DNA from 3 places in the Streptomyces sp. NBC_01450 genome. Region 2 is predicted to be linked to each of the others. Evidence: riboswitches for the same ligand, from Rfam matches in the RefSeq annotation. Region 2 holds a riboswitch; each other region holds the start of a gene.
The links. A riboswitch is a leader RNA that binds a small molecule or an ion and turns the genes downstream of it on or off. The one in region 2 is predicted to bind cyclic di-AMP.
Positions count from the first base shown of each region.

Region 1: linked by a shared signal. The riboswitch ahead of OG568_RS41100 (C40 family peptidase) and the one ahead of OG568_RS21450 (C40 family peptidase) in region 2 are both predicted to bind cyclic di-AMP.
Region 3: linked by a shared signal. The riboswitch ahead of OG568_RS14960 (M23 family metallopeptidase) and the one ahead of OG568_RS21450 (C40 family peptidase) in region 2 are both predicted to bind cyclic di-AMP.

Region 1 is NZ_CP109480.1:9,229,980-9,234,282, reverse strand. It holds gene OG568_RS41110 (ATP-dependent Clp protease proteolytic subunit) at 223-879, shown strand; gene OG568_RS41105 (hypothetical protein) at 887-1,192, shown strand; cyclic di-AMP (ydaO/yuaA leader) riboswitch at 1,570-1,724, shown strand; gene OG568_RS41100 (C40 family peptidase) at 1,728-2,201, shown strand; gene OG568_RS41095 (DUF6328 family protein) at 2,289-2,810, shown strand; gene OG568_RS41090 (ATP-binding protein) at 2,916-3,374, opposite strand; gene OG568_RS41085 (helix-turn-helix domain-containing protein) at 3,587-4,303, shown strand, end outside.
Region 2 is NZ_CP109480.1:4,822,522-4,826,824, reverse strand. It holds partial or broken gene OG568_RS21455 (tellurite resistance/C4-dicarboxylate transporter family protein) at 1-333, opposite strand, end outside; gene OG568_RS21450 (C40 family peptidase) at 505-1,674, opposite strand; cyclic di-AMP (ydaO/yuaA leader) riboswitch at 1,683-1,855, opposite strand; gene pcrA (DNA helicase PcrA) at 2,127-4,303, shown strand, end outside.
Region 3 is NZ_CP109480.1:3,360,036-3,364,338, reverse strand. It holds gene OG568_RS14970 (M16 family metallopeptidase) at 1-813, shown strand, start outside; gene OG568_RS14965 (M16 family metallopeptidase) at 810-2,198, shown strand; cyclic di-AMP (ydaO/yuaA leader) riboswitch at 2,481-2,641, shown strand; gene OG568_RS14960 (M23 family metallopeptidase) at 2,654-3,418, shown strand; gene OG568_RS14955 (GntR family transcriptional regulator) at 3,631-4,303, shown strand, end outside.

The DNA of each region.
Region 1 (4,303 bases), 4.4 Mb from region 2:
GTCGCGAACGCCCTCAACGAACTCGCGGCGTCGCGCGGCTGGCCGCCCATCACCTTCTACGGGACCCCGGCTCCGGCTCCGCTCAGCTGAACCCACGTCCGTACCGGAAATCCCTGCGGAACAGCTCATTCCGCGGGGATTTTCGCTGTCAGCCGAGCACCCTTCCCGGCTTCTGTACGTCCTGTACATTTTTTACAGAACCCTTCAGAGGAGGCGCGTGCCATGAATGAACCGTCCGCCCGCCATGTCCTGCCCGAGTTCACCGAGCGCACGAGTGCGGGGCACCGGACCCTGGATCCGTACTCGAAGCTGCTGGACGAGCGGATCGTGTTCCTCGGGACGCCGATCGACGACACCTCGGCGAACGATGTGATGGCGCAGTTCATGCACCTCGAATACCTGGCACCCGACCGGGACATCTCGCTGTACATCAACTCCCCCGGGGGCTCGTTCAGCGCGATGACGGCGATCTACGACACGATGCAGTTCGTCAGCTGCGACGTGGAGACCACCTGCCTGGGACAGGCCGCGTCGGCCGCCGCGGTGCTGCTGGCCTGCGGCGCGCCGGGCAAGCGGTTCGCGCTGCCGGGGGCCCGGGTGCTGATCCACCAGCCGTCACTTCCCGAGCCGGTACAGGGGCAGGCGAGCGATCTGGCCCTCCAGGCCGAGGAGTTGATGCGCACTCGGCGGCTGCTGGAGGACATGCTCGTACGGCACACGGGGCAGAGTCCTGAACAGGTCTCCGCCGACATCGAGCGGGACAAGATCCTGGACGCACAGGCCGCGTTGGCGTACGGACTGGTGGACGGGATCATCCCCAGCCGCAAGACCTCGCGCACCGCGCCCGGTGCGAGGAACGCCACACCCGACGCGAGGTGATCCGCCGATGGTGCCCGAACTGCCCCCGCTGCCCGCGCTGACGCGTGCCGAGGCCGAGTTGATCGACCGTTACCTCGACGTGGTCGACCTTCTCGGCCGTATCAACCCGGCCAGGCCCGGAGACACCTACCGGGGGCTGCGCGCCGCCCAGGCGCTGGTCGCCAAGGCGGCGGAGCTGCGCGACGCCCTCGCACTGATGCATCAACGGGGCGAGAGCGAGGTGCACGCCCCGACGCTGGCACAGGCCCTGCGCGTCCTCGACGGTGAGCGGCGGGCGGCCCGCATCACCCTGCCACCCGACGCCGACAGTTGACGCATCCCCACCCGGGCCGCCGTCCGTGCCGAGTCAACAAGGCGTCTGGCCCGCGGTTCAAACGGACCAGATGGCGTACCCCCTGATGGAGTAATCACAGGTCCCTTCGGGGAACCGAAAAAGTTGCGCGACGGGTGTAGCCGCGAGGCGGAATGAGATGCTCCGGTGCTGGTACGAGCGTCGTCGGTGTCCTCAACATCGCCCGAACAGAGGGGTGTCCACCCGAACGGGTGAGTGGTGAGTAACCCCACAAATCGCCGGTTCCGCTCGGATATTCGGACCGTGATGCGTGAAGATCCCTTCCGACGACAAGCCCCCGCCACAGCGGCGGGGCGGTCCGGGCGGACGCCGAGTCCTGCCGCTGCCCGGATGACCGGTCGACAGAAGTGCATCGGCAGGAGTGGAGGACCCAGCACGACGGGTCGCCGGAGAGATCCGGGCGGTCCTTGGGGTGAAGCCGCGCAAGCGGCCGGGCTACTTCGCCAGCCCGAATCCGACAGGTCATCCTTCACAGGCGGCTGACGAAGGGTTGCGCATGACTGCGCTCAATCGTGTCCCGTCGCTGTGGACCCGGGCCGGTACGGCTTCGGCGCTCACCATCGCCGCCGTGGGCGGCAGCCTTGTGGTTCCTGGCGCCGCATCCGACGCCGAAGCGGCCACCCTGGCGACGAAGGCACTCCAGGTCGCGGCCTCCAAGAAGGGTTCCCCGTACCAGTTCGGCGCCGCCGGGCCACGCCGCTTCGACTGCTCCGGGCTCACGCTCTACTCGTTCAAGAAGGCGGGCAAGACGCTGCCTCGTACGGCCGCGGCGCAGTACAACAAGACGCACCACATCTCCGCGTCCCACCGCAAGGCCGGAGACCTGGTGTTCTTCCACTCGGGCCGGAACGTGTACCACGTCGGCATCTATGCCGGGAAGGGAAAGATCTGGCACTCCCCGAAGACCGGGGAGGTCGTGAAGCTGCAGAAGATCTGGACGAAGAGCGTCTGGTACGGCAGGGTCAGCTGACCCTGCCGAGGGGGTGCCGCAGGCCGGCACCCCCTCCGGGTCCCGCCCCAGGGCGTGAAACGTGGCTGGATCGGATACTCGTTCAGCATGGCTGAACCACCCCTCCCCGAGGAACGGCACGAGACGCCCCTCCAGCGCGCCGATCGCAACTTCGGCGAGCTGCTCCAGGAGCTGCGGGTCGCCCAGACCGGTGTGCAGATCCTCTTCGCGTTCCTGCTGACGCTGGCCTTCACCCCGCGCTTCCGGTCCCTCGACACCGTGCAGCGCACCACGTACGTCACCACGCTCCTGCTGGCCGTGGTCGCCGCCGCGCTGTTCATGGCTCCGGCCGCGCTGCACCGGTCGCTGTTCCGGCAGGGTGCGAAGGCGGCCATCGTGCGGGTCTCCTCCGTTCTGGCCAGGATCGGCATGGTTGTGCTCGTGCTGGCGCTGACGGGGTCGGTGCTGCTCGCCGTGGACGTGGCACTGGGACGGGCCGCCGGGATCGCCTCCGGCGCGGCCACCCTGCTCGTCTGTGTGGCGCTGTGGGGCGTCCTGCCCCGCCTGGTGCACCGTGCCGTCGTCAGGGCGGCAGCGGCTCCGAAAGAGCCACCACGCCGGGAAACGTGAGCGCGCGCCGAGCGGCCACGGCGCCCGGAACAGCGCCGGCGCGGGCATGAGCACCCCGGCGACCCCGGGGTACCCCCCGGGTTACGCCCTGGTGTGTGCCGCTTCTCAGGGCTCTTGTGGGCCCCCGGCCGTCACCGGCCGGGCCGGCACCGTCCAGGGCAGCTCGATGGCGACCGTCTTGCCGCCCTCGCGGGTGGGCCGGACGACCAGTCTGCCGCCGCACTCGGCGGTCAGCCAGCGGATGATCACCATGCCGCGCCCGTTGTCCTGCTGGACGGCGGCGGGCAGGCGCTTCGGGAAGCGCGGATGGCTGTCGGTGACACCGATCCGCAGGTGTTCGTCTCGGTCGAGCCGGACGTCCACCGTGAAGGTCGGCGACTGCCCGAATGTGTGTTGGACGGCGTTGGTGGCTAGTTCTGACACGATCAGGCGTACGGTGTCCGCGACTTCCGCGTCGCATGGCAGGCCCCATTCGGCCAGCACATCGGCGACGAATTTCCGGGCCGCGGAGACCGAGGCGGGATCGCTCGGCAGAGTGACGGATGCTTCCTGGTGATCTGCCATGGCGACGTCGTCCCTTTCCCACGGGACCGGAGTCCGACACGGAGCGGATGGTTCGAGTACGGTCCCGGACTGGTGCTTCGCGCCAGACTGCCATCACTGGGACGGTCACGGGCGCGATCCACCGAGATATGCATATATCTGTCGCTCGATGCGGTGAACTCTGCGACGGCGGAACGTATTTGGGCGGCCCGGAAGGAGTAAGGAGTACGGCCATGCAGCACGGTCCCGCGGTGCGCCGCCGCAAGCTCGGTGCCGAACTGCGCGCGCTGCGCGCCGGTGCGGGTCTCACCAGTGGTGAGGCGGCCCGTATCGTCGGCTGGCACCAGTCGAAGGTGAGCCGGATCGAGACCGGTATCAGTGGCGTGAAACCGGCGGACGTGGAACGCCTGTTGGACGCCTACGTCGTCACGGAGCCCGAGTTACGAGAGCTCCTGGTCGGTCTCGCGGGCTCCGAGGGCAACGGGCGCCATCACTGGTGGCACGCCTACCGCGGCGTCCTGCCGCCCACCTACCGCGACTTCATCAGTCTGGAGTCCCAGGCCAGCGGCATGCGCACGCTGGAGACCTCGGTGGTCCCCGGACTGCTCCAAACACCCGAGTACGCCCGGGAGGTGACCCGGGTCGCCGTCGGCGGGCTCGAGGACGACAAGCTCGACGCGCTCGTCGAGGTCCGCCTCGCCCGGCAGGACGTCCTGCGTTCGAATCCGCCGCTGGAACTGACCGCGGTCCTCGACGAGGCCGTGTTAAGACGCGAGGTCGGCGGTCCCGAGGTGATGGCCCGGCAACTCGAGCGTCTGCGGGAGGCCGCCACCCTGCCCCAAGTACGGCTTCAGGTCCTGCCGTTCGCCGCGGGAGCCCATATCGGAGTCACCGGGCCTTTCGTTATCTTCTCATTTCCGAACACAACTGATCTGGATGTGGTTGTTCTC
Region 2 (4,303 bases):
CACCGTGGCCAGCGCCAGCAGCGCCTCGGCCACGGTCTGCCGGCCCGCCACCGAGAACCGGGTCCCGAGCACGGCGGTCGCGGCGACGGCGGTCAGCGAACCGGGCGTCCCCGCCTCCGCGAGCCACCTCTCCCGCTCCCACAGCAGTCGTGCGGTGAAGGACACGGCCAGTCCCAGCCAGACGGCGCAGGCCACCGCGAAGGCGATGCCGGACAGCACCTCGTACCCCGTGAGACGCAGGGCGACCGACACGATGCCGGTCGCCATCACGACGGCCCCGGCCGCCGGCGGACGCTGCGCCCACCAGGCGCGGAAGGGGGAGGTGCGAGACATGGGCCGATGCTAAGGAGCCGTGCCGGTGCCGACGGTGGGCCACGCGCGCGTGGGCCTCAAAAACACCTGCACGCGCGCGGAGGGCTCGAAAACAGCCACACGCGCGCGTGCACCCGGAGAAATCGGCTCAGGATCCGCGCAGGATCAGCTGAGGATCAGCTCGGGAAACGCTCAGGCCGGCCGCACCACGCTGTGGATGATCGACGCGCCACCGTAGTAGATCGACTCCTCGCGGACATAGGCGCCGGGCTTCGGGGCGTGGATCATCATGCCGTTGCCGATGTAGATGCCGACGTGGCTGACGTCGTCGTAGAAGAAGACCAGGTCGCCGGGCCGGGCATCGGTCAGGGAGACCGTTGTGCCGGCGTTCACCTGGTCGGTGGTGACGCGCGGGAGGGTGACGCCGGCGGCCTTCCAGGCGGCCTGGGTGAGGCCGGAGCAGTCGTAGGAGCCGGGCCCGGTCGCGCCCCAGACGTACGGCTTGCCGATCTGGGTGCGGGCGAAGGCGAGGGCCTTGTCGGCCTTGGCGGTGTACGAGGAGTCGGTGGCCGAACTCCCGGAGGTGGCGGTGGAGCCAGTGGTCCCGGAGCCGGTCTGCTGCTGGGCGGCCGCCTCCTGGGCCTTCTTCTCCGCCGCGGCCTGCTGCTGGGCCAGCTCCGCCGCCTTGCGGTCGGCCGCTTCCTGCTTCTTCTTCTCGATCGCGGCGAGCCGCGTCTTCTCCTCGGCGGTCAGCTTCGAGAGCAGGTCGCGCGCCTCGGCGAGCTTGCGCTGGACGTCGGCCTTGGACGTCTTCAGCGCGCTCTGCGTCGTGGTGAGCGTCCGCAGGCTCTCGGAGGCCTCCGTGCGCTTCTTGGTGGTGGCGGCCTGCTCGGTGACGTAGTCGTCGACGGCCGCCTTCTGGCGGGTGGTCAGACGGTCCATCAGCTGGGTCTGGTCGAAGTAGTCCTGCGGATTGTCGGCCAGCAGGAGGCTCGCGGTGTCGGGAGCCGCGGCGCCGGTGCGGTACTGCGCCGCGGCGAACGAACCCAACTCCTCGCGCGCGGTGTTGAGCTTCTCGGTGCGCTGGGCCACGTCGTCGAGGAGGGAGGCGACGCGCTTGCGCTGCTGGGCGGTCTTCTCCCTGGTCGCGTTGTAGTTCTCGGTCGCCGTCTCCGCCTGGTGGTAGAGGTCGTCGACCTTCTTCTCGACCTCTTCAATGCTCGGCTTGGAATCGGCCGAGGGCGCGGCGTTCGCCGTCTGGGAGAGCAGGGCCACGGAGGTGAGGGCCGCCGTGGCGAGGACGGGGGTCCGTATACCCGCTATGCGCGTACCCGTAGGACTCGACTTGCGATGCGACGCCAAGGGTGGCGACTCCTTCCGTCATCCGCCTACCGAGTTAGCTGTCGGGTTCGGGCGGGTGCTTCCGGAAGGTTTGCCCTACGGTCCTTGCCCCGCAGGGCGGTTGGACCGATTCACCCCAAGGTCGGTTGGGTCCCCGGCTCCGGCTGCCACGCGGGCGCACCGGACTCGGCGGAGGCCGCACGGCCCGGCGATGTTCGCCGGTTGGGTCGAGCGGCCTGCCCGGCACGCTAGCCAACTCATAAGCGTTCTGTGAAGTTTGATGTGCGATATGCCCGATACATTTTCGTGACCTTGATCTCGGGGCCATTGATCGTCGCTGACCGTATTGAATCGATCCTGAACGGTGACGGCGCCTTCGTACGGGAAAGGGATCATGTGCGGTCGTGGAAAAACCGGTCGGGTTTCCGGGGTGGCCGCGGGTTGTCAGTGCGGCCGCCTAGACTCGGAGAGCGATGAGCAGCCTCTTTGATGACAGCTTTCTGGCGGACCTCCAGCCTTCCGGGGCCCACGAGGAAGAGCCCCCGCCGCCGCCCGAGGACGCGGCGCCGGAGCCGCTTCCGGACGACCTGTTCGGCGGCCGCTTCGACGCGCCCGCGAGCCGGGACACGTACTACCGCGACGGCGCGCACCGCCCCGCCGTGGACCCGGCGGCCCTGCTGGACGGGCTGAACGAGAACCAGCGCGCGGCCGTGGTGCACTCCGGCTCCCCGCTGCTCATCGTGGCCGGCGCGGGCTCCGGCAAGACGCGGGTGCTCACGCACCGCATCGCCCATCTGCTGGGCGAGCGCCATGTCCACCCCGGCCAGATCCTCGCGATCACCTTCACGAACAAGGCCGCCGGCGAGATGAAGGAGCGCGTCGAGCAGCTGGTCGGCCCGCGCGCGAACGCGATGTGGGTGATGACCTTCCACAGTGCGTGTGTGCGGATCCTGCGCCGCGAGAGCAAGCAGCTCGGCTTCACCTCCTCGTTCTCGATCTACGACGCCGCCGACAGCAAGCGGCTGATGGCGCTCGTCTGCCGTGACCTGGATCTCGATCCCAAGCGATTCCCGCCCAAGTCCTTCAGCGCCAAGATCTCGAACCTGAAGAACGAGCTGATCGACGAGGAGGATTTCGCCGCCCAGGCCGCCGACGGCTTCGAGAAGACCCTCGCCCAGGCCTACGCGATGTACCAGTCGCGGCTGCGCGAGGCCAACGCGCTCGACTTCGACGACCTGATCATGACCACGGTCAACCTGCTGCGCGCCTTCCCGGACGTCGCCGAGCACTACCGCCGCCGCTTCCGTCACGTCCTGGTCGACGAGTACCAGGACACGAACCACGCGCAGTACGCCCTGGTCAGGGAGCTCGTCGGCCCGGCCGCCGGTGACCGGGCCGCGGACGTGTCGGCCGCCGCGGGCGACCTCGAGCCCGCCGAGCTGTGCGTCGTGGGCGACGCCGACCAGTCGATCTACGCCTTCCGCGGCGCGACCATCCGCAACATCCTCCAGTTCGAGGAGGACTACCCGGACGCGACGACGATCCTGCTGGAGCAGAACTACCGCTCCACCCAGACGATCCTGTCCGCCGCCAACGCGGTCATCGAGCGCAACGAGTCCCGCCGCCCCAAGAACCTGTGGACCAACGCGGGCGCCGGTTCGAACATCACCGGTTATGTCGCGGACACCGAGCACGACGAGGCCCAGTTCGTCGCCGACGAGATAGACCGTCTCACCGACGCGGGCGAGGCCAAGGCGGGAGACGTCGCGGTCTTCTACCGGACGAACGCCCAGTCCCGTGTCTTCGAAGAGATCTTCATCCGCGTCGGCCTGCCCTACAAGGTCGTCGGCGGCGTCCGCTTCTACGAGCGCAAGGAGGTCCGGGACGTCCTCGCGTACCTCAGGGTCCTGGCCAACCCCGAGGACTCGGTCCCGCTGCGCCGCATTCTGAACGTTCCCAAGCGCGGCATCGGCGACCGCGCCGAGGCCATGATCGACGCGCTCTCGCAGCGCGAGAAGATCAGCTTCGCGCAGGCGCTGCGCCGCGTCGACGAGGCGTACGGGATGGCGGCGCGGTCGACGAACGCCGTGAAGCGGTTCAACACGCTCATGGAGGACCTCCGCACGATCGTCGAGTCCGGCGCGGGCCCGGCGACCGTCCTGGAGGCGGTCCTCGAGCGCACCGGCTACCTCGCCGAGCTGCAGGCCTCGACCGATCCGCAGGACGAGACCCGTATCGAGAACCTTCAGGAACTCGCCGCTGTGGCCCTGGAGTTCGAGCAGGAGACCGGCGAGGGCGAGGGCGAGGGCGAAGGCGCTGGTGCGGCTGCGGCGTCGGGTGAGCTCTCCGCGTTCCTGGAGCGGGTCGCGCTCGTCGCCGACTCCGACCAGATCCCGGACGAGGAGGACGGCAACGGCGTCATCACCCTGATGACCCTCCACACGGCCAAGGGCCTGGAGTTCCCCGTCGTCTTCCTCACCGGCATGGAGGACGGCGTCTTCCCGCACATGCGCGCGCTGGGACAGGTCAAGGAGCTGGAGGAGGAGCGGCGGCTCGCGTACGTCGGCATCACGCGCGCGCGGGAGCGGCTGTACCTCACCCGCTCGTCCATGCGCAGCGCCTGGGGCCAGCCCTCGTACAACCCGCCGTC
Region 3 (4,303 bases), 1.5 Mb from region 2:
ATCGGGTCGATGGCGGACCTGGACGCGGCGACCCTGGAGGACGCCCGCGCCTTCTTCCGCACCTACTACGCGCCGAACAACGCGGTGCTCTCCGTGGTCGGGGACATCGACCCGGAGCAGACGCTCGCCTGGATCGAGAAGTACTTCGGCTCCATCCCCGGGCACGACGGCAAGCCCGCCCCGCGCGACGGCGCGCTGCCCGAGGTCATCGGCGAGCAGCTGCGCGAGGTCGTCGAGGAGGAGGTTCCGGCGCGCGCCCTGATGGCCGCCTACCGGCTCCCGGAGGACGGCACGCGCGCGGCCGACGCGGCCGACGTGGCGCTCACCATCCTCGGTGGCGGCGAGTCGTCCCGGCTCTACAACCGGCTCGTACGCCGTGACCGCACCGCCGTCGCGGCCGGGTTCGGGCTGCTGCGGCTCGCCGGAGCGCCGTCCCTGGGCTGGCTGGACGTGAAGACGTCCGGTGACGTCGAGGTCCCGGTGATCGAGTCCGCCGTCGACGAGGAGCTCGCCCGGTTCGCCGAGGAGGGCCCCACGGACGAGGAAATGGAGCGCGCCCAGGCCCAGTTGGAGCGCGAGTGGCTGGACCGGCTGGGCACGGTCGCGGGCCGCGCCGACGAACTGTGCCGGTACGCGGTCCTGTTCGGCGACCCCCAGCTCGCCCTGACGGCCGTACAGCGCGTCCTGGACATCACGGCCCAGGAGGTCAAGGAGGTCGCCAAGTCCCGTCTGCGCCCCGACAACCGCGCGGTGCTCGTGTACGAGCCGATCGCTGCCGACACCACCGAAGAGGACGAGGAGGCGGCGAAGTGACCGAGCTCGCCACCATGGACTTCCACCCGCAGCCCCAGGCCGGCCGGCCCAAGCCCTGGGCCTTCCCGGCGCCCGAGCGCGGCACGCTGGACAACGGCCTGACCGTGCTGCGCTGCCACCGCCCCGGCCAGCAGGTCGTCGCCGTCGAGGTGCTGCTCGCCGCGCCGCTGGAGGCCGAGCCCGCGGGCCTCGACGGCGTCGCCACGATCATGGCGCGCGCCTTCTCCGAGGGCACCGACAAGCTCTCCGCCGAGGAGTTCGCCGCGGAGCTGGAGCGCTGCGGCGCCACTCTCGACGCGCACGCCGACCACCCCGGCGTACGGCTGTCGCTCGAAGTGCCCGTCTCGCGCCTGCCCAAGGCGCTCGGTCTGCTCGCCGACGCCCTGGCGGCACCGGCGTTCGCGGACAGCGAGGTCGAGCGACTGGTGCGCAACCGGCTCGACGAGATCCCGCACGAGACGGCCAACCCGGCCCGCCGCGCCGCCAAGGAGCTCTCCAAGGAGCTGTTCCCGGCGACCTCGCGCATGTCGCGCCCGCGCCAGGGCACCGAGGAAACCGTCCAGAAGATCGACTCGGCGGCCGTCCGCGCCTTCTACGACAAGCACGTGCGTCCCGCCACGGCCACCACCGTGATCGTCGGCGACCTGACCGGCGTCGACCTCGACGAGCTGCTCGCCGAGACGCTCGGCGACTGGACCGGCTCGTCCGGCGAGCCGCGCCCCGTGCCGTCGGTCACCGCCGACGACACCGGCCGCGTGATCATCGTGGACCGCCCCGGCGCGGTCCAGACGCAGCTGCTCATCGGCCGCGTCGGCGCCGACCGGCACGACCGTGTGTGGCCCGCCCAGGTGCTCGGCACGTACTGCCTCGGCGGCACCCTCACCTCGCGTCTGGACCGCGTCCTGCGCGAGGAGAAGGGCTACACCTACGGTGTGCGGGCGTTCGGCCAGGTCCTGCGGGCCGCTCCGGACGGAACCGGTATCGCGATGCTCGCCATCAGCGGTTCCGTGGACACCCCGAACACCGGCCCGGCGCTCGACGACCTCTGGAAGGTGCTGCGCACCCTCGCCGCCGAGGGGCTGACGGACGCCGAGCGCGACATCGCCGTGCAGAACCTGGTGGGGGTGGCGCCCCTCAAGTTCGAGACCGCGGCGGCCGTCGCGGGCACGCTCGCGGACCAGGTCGAGCAGTACCTGCCGGACGACTACCAGGCGACGCTGTACCAGCAGCTCGCCGCGACCGGCACCGTGGAGGCCACCGCGGCCGCCGTGAGCGCGTTCCCGGTGGACCGTCTGGTGACCGTCCTCGTCGGTGACGCCGCGCAGATCCAGGAGCCCGTCAAGGCCCTCGGAATCGGTCAAGTGACCGTCGTGTCGGCGGAGTAGAGGCTCAACAGAGGCCGGCGGGACGTCGGCCGGAAGCGGAGCCGCACGCGGAGCGGAAGAGCGCGACTCCGTAGGGCCCGGGTGACTGAAGAGTCGCCCGGGCCCCTTTTTGCTCGGATTTTCGCCCGGGCCTCATCCCCAAGATGTCCGTATTGGTAGGGAGGTTGCCCGTCTGCCCTGTGGCATGCACTACAAAAGCCGTGATCCGTTTGTTGATTGAAAGACGCCCCGTCTAGCGTCGGTCCGGCTGTTCGTCAGGCAGTGCGCCGCGCCCGCGGCACCGGACAGTCATCGCCGAGTCCCCGTACGGCGCGAGCCAGGGGAGCCGGGGACCCACACGCAGTCCCTGGGGTGAATCGGACGCCCTCCCCGGAGGGAGTCCGTAGGAGACCTTCCTGCTCCGAACCCGTCAGCTAACCCGGTAGGCGAGAGGGAAGGAAAGGATCAGCCCCTACATGGCGTTCACCTGTGGCCCCGGGAAACACCGCCGTCCGAGCCGCGTGAAGCGCTCCACCACGAACGCCGTCGGCGTCGCCGCGCTCACCACCACCGGTGTCATCGGAACCCTGGCCGCTCCGGCGCTCGCCGCGGACGCCTCCGTCGAGCAGACCGGACTGACCCAGGCCGTCACCCTCGGGGACAAGGTCGCCGCCCAGATCGACGCGCAGGCCGCCGCCCAGCAGCGCGCCGCCGACGAGGCCGCCGCGCGCAAGAAGGCCGAGGAAGCCGCGCGGAAGAGGGCCGCCGAGGAGGCGAAGAAGGAGCGCGAGGCCAAGGAGCGTGCCGCCCGTGCCGCCGAGCGCAAGCGTCTCAACACCTTCGTCCTGCCGATCACCGGCTCGTACATCTCCACCGGCTACAAGACCGGTGGCAGCCTCTGGTCCTCCGGCAGTCACACCGGCGTCGACTTCCACGCCGCCTCCGGGACCTCGGTCCACGCGGTCGGCTCCGGCACGGTCGTCACGGCCGGCTGGGGCGGCGCCTACGGCAACCAGATCGTCCTGAAGATGCACGACGGCACCTACACGATGTACGGCCATCTGTCGTCCATCGGCGTCTTTGTGGGGCAGACGGTCACCCCGGGCCAGCAGATCGGCCTCTCCGGCTCCACCGGGAACACCACCGGGCCGCACCTCCACTTCGAGGCCCGCACGACGGCGGAGTACGGCTCCGACATGGACCCGGTCGCCTACCTCCGCGCGCACGGCGTGAACGTCTGACGCCCGTACACCCCGAACGTCCGACGACCGGCGTCAACACTTCAGAAGCCCCGGCTCCCCCGAGCCGGGGCTTCGTCGTTTCGAACGGCTGTCTGTCCAAAAAATATCCATGGATTCCGGCCCGCCATCGGAAATTCCGGCTCTCTGCAATAGAGTCGGTGAACAAGCGTCAATCGACCGCGTTTCGCGGGGATTAAGGCGGAGGTCCGGTCATGCGCGTTCCCGCGCACTCGGTATGCACGGCGATCCGTGATGACATCGTCGCGGGTGTCTACGAGCGCGGCAGCCGGCTCACCGAGGAACTACTCGCGCGTCGCTACGGCGTCTCGCGGGTCCCCGTGCGCGAGGCCCTGCGCACGCTGGAGGCCGAGGGCTTCGTCGTCACCCGTCGGCACGCGGGCGCGTGCGTCGCGGAGCCCACCGAGCAGGAGGCGGCGGACCTGCTGGAGATGCGCATGCTCCTGGAGCCGCTGGGCGCCGCCAGGGCCGCGCAGCGGCGCACCGAGGCCCACCTCAAGGTGCTTCGAGGCCTGGTCAGACTGGGCCAGGAGCGGGCCAGGAGGGGGAACAGCGAGGATCTGCGCTCGCTCGGCGGCTGGTTCCACGAGACCCTCGCGCAGGCCTCCGGAAGCCCCGCTCTGACCTCTACGCTGGCCCAGCTGCGGCACAAGATCGCCTGGATGTACGCGGTCGAGGCGCCGGCCAACCCGGCGGAGTCCTGGGCGGAGCACGGCGGGATCGTGGACGCGGTGGCGCGCGGCGACAGCGAGCGGGCGCGGGCCGTCACGGCGCTGCACACGGAGCGCGCGGCGGTCGCGCACCGGCTGCGTTTTCCCGGCGGGGGAGATCGTCCGGAGCGCGTGAGGACTTCGCAACATCCCGTAA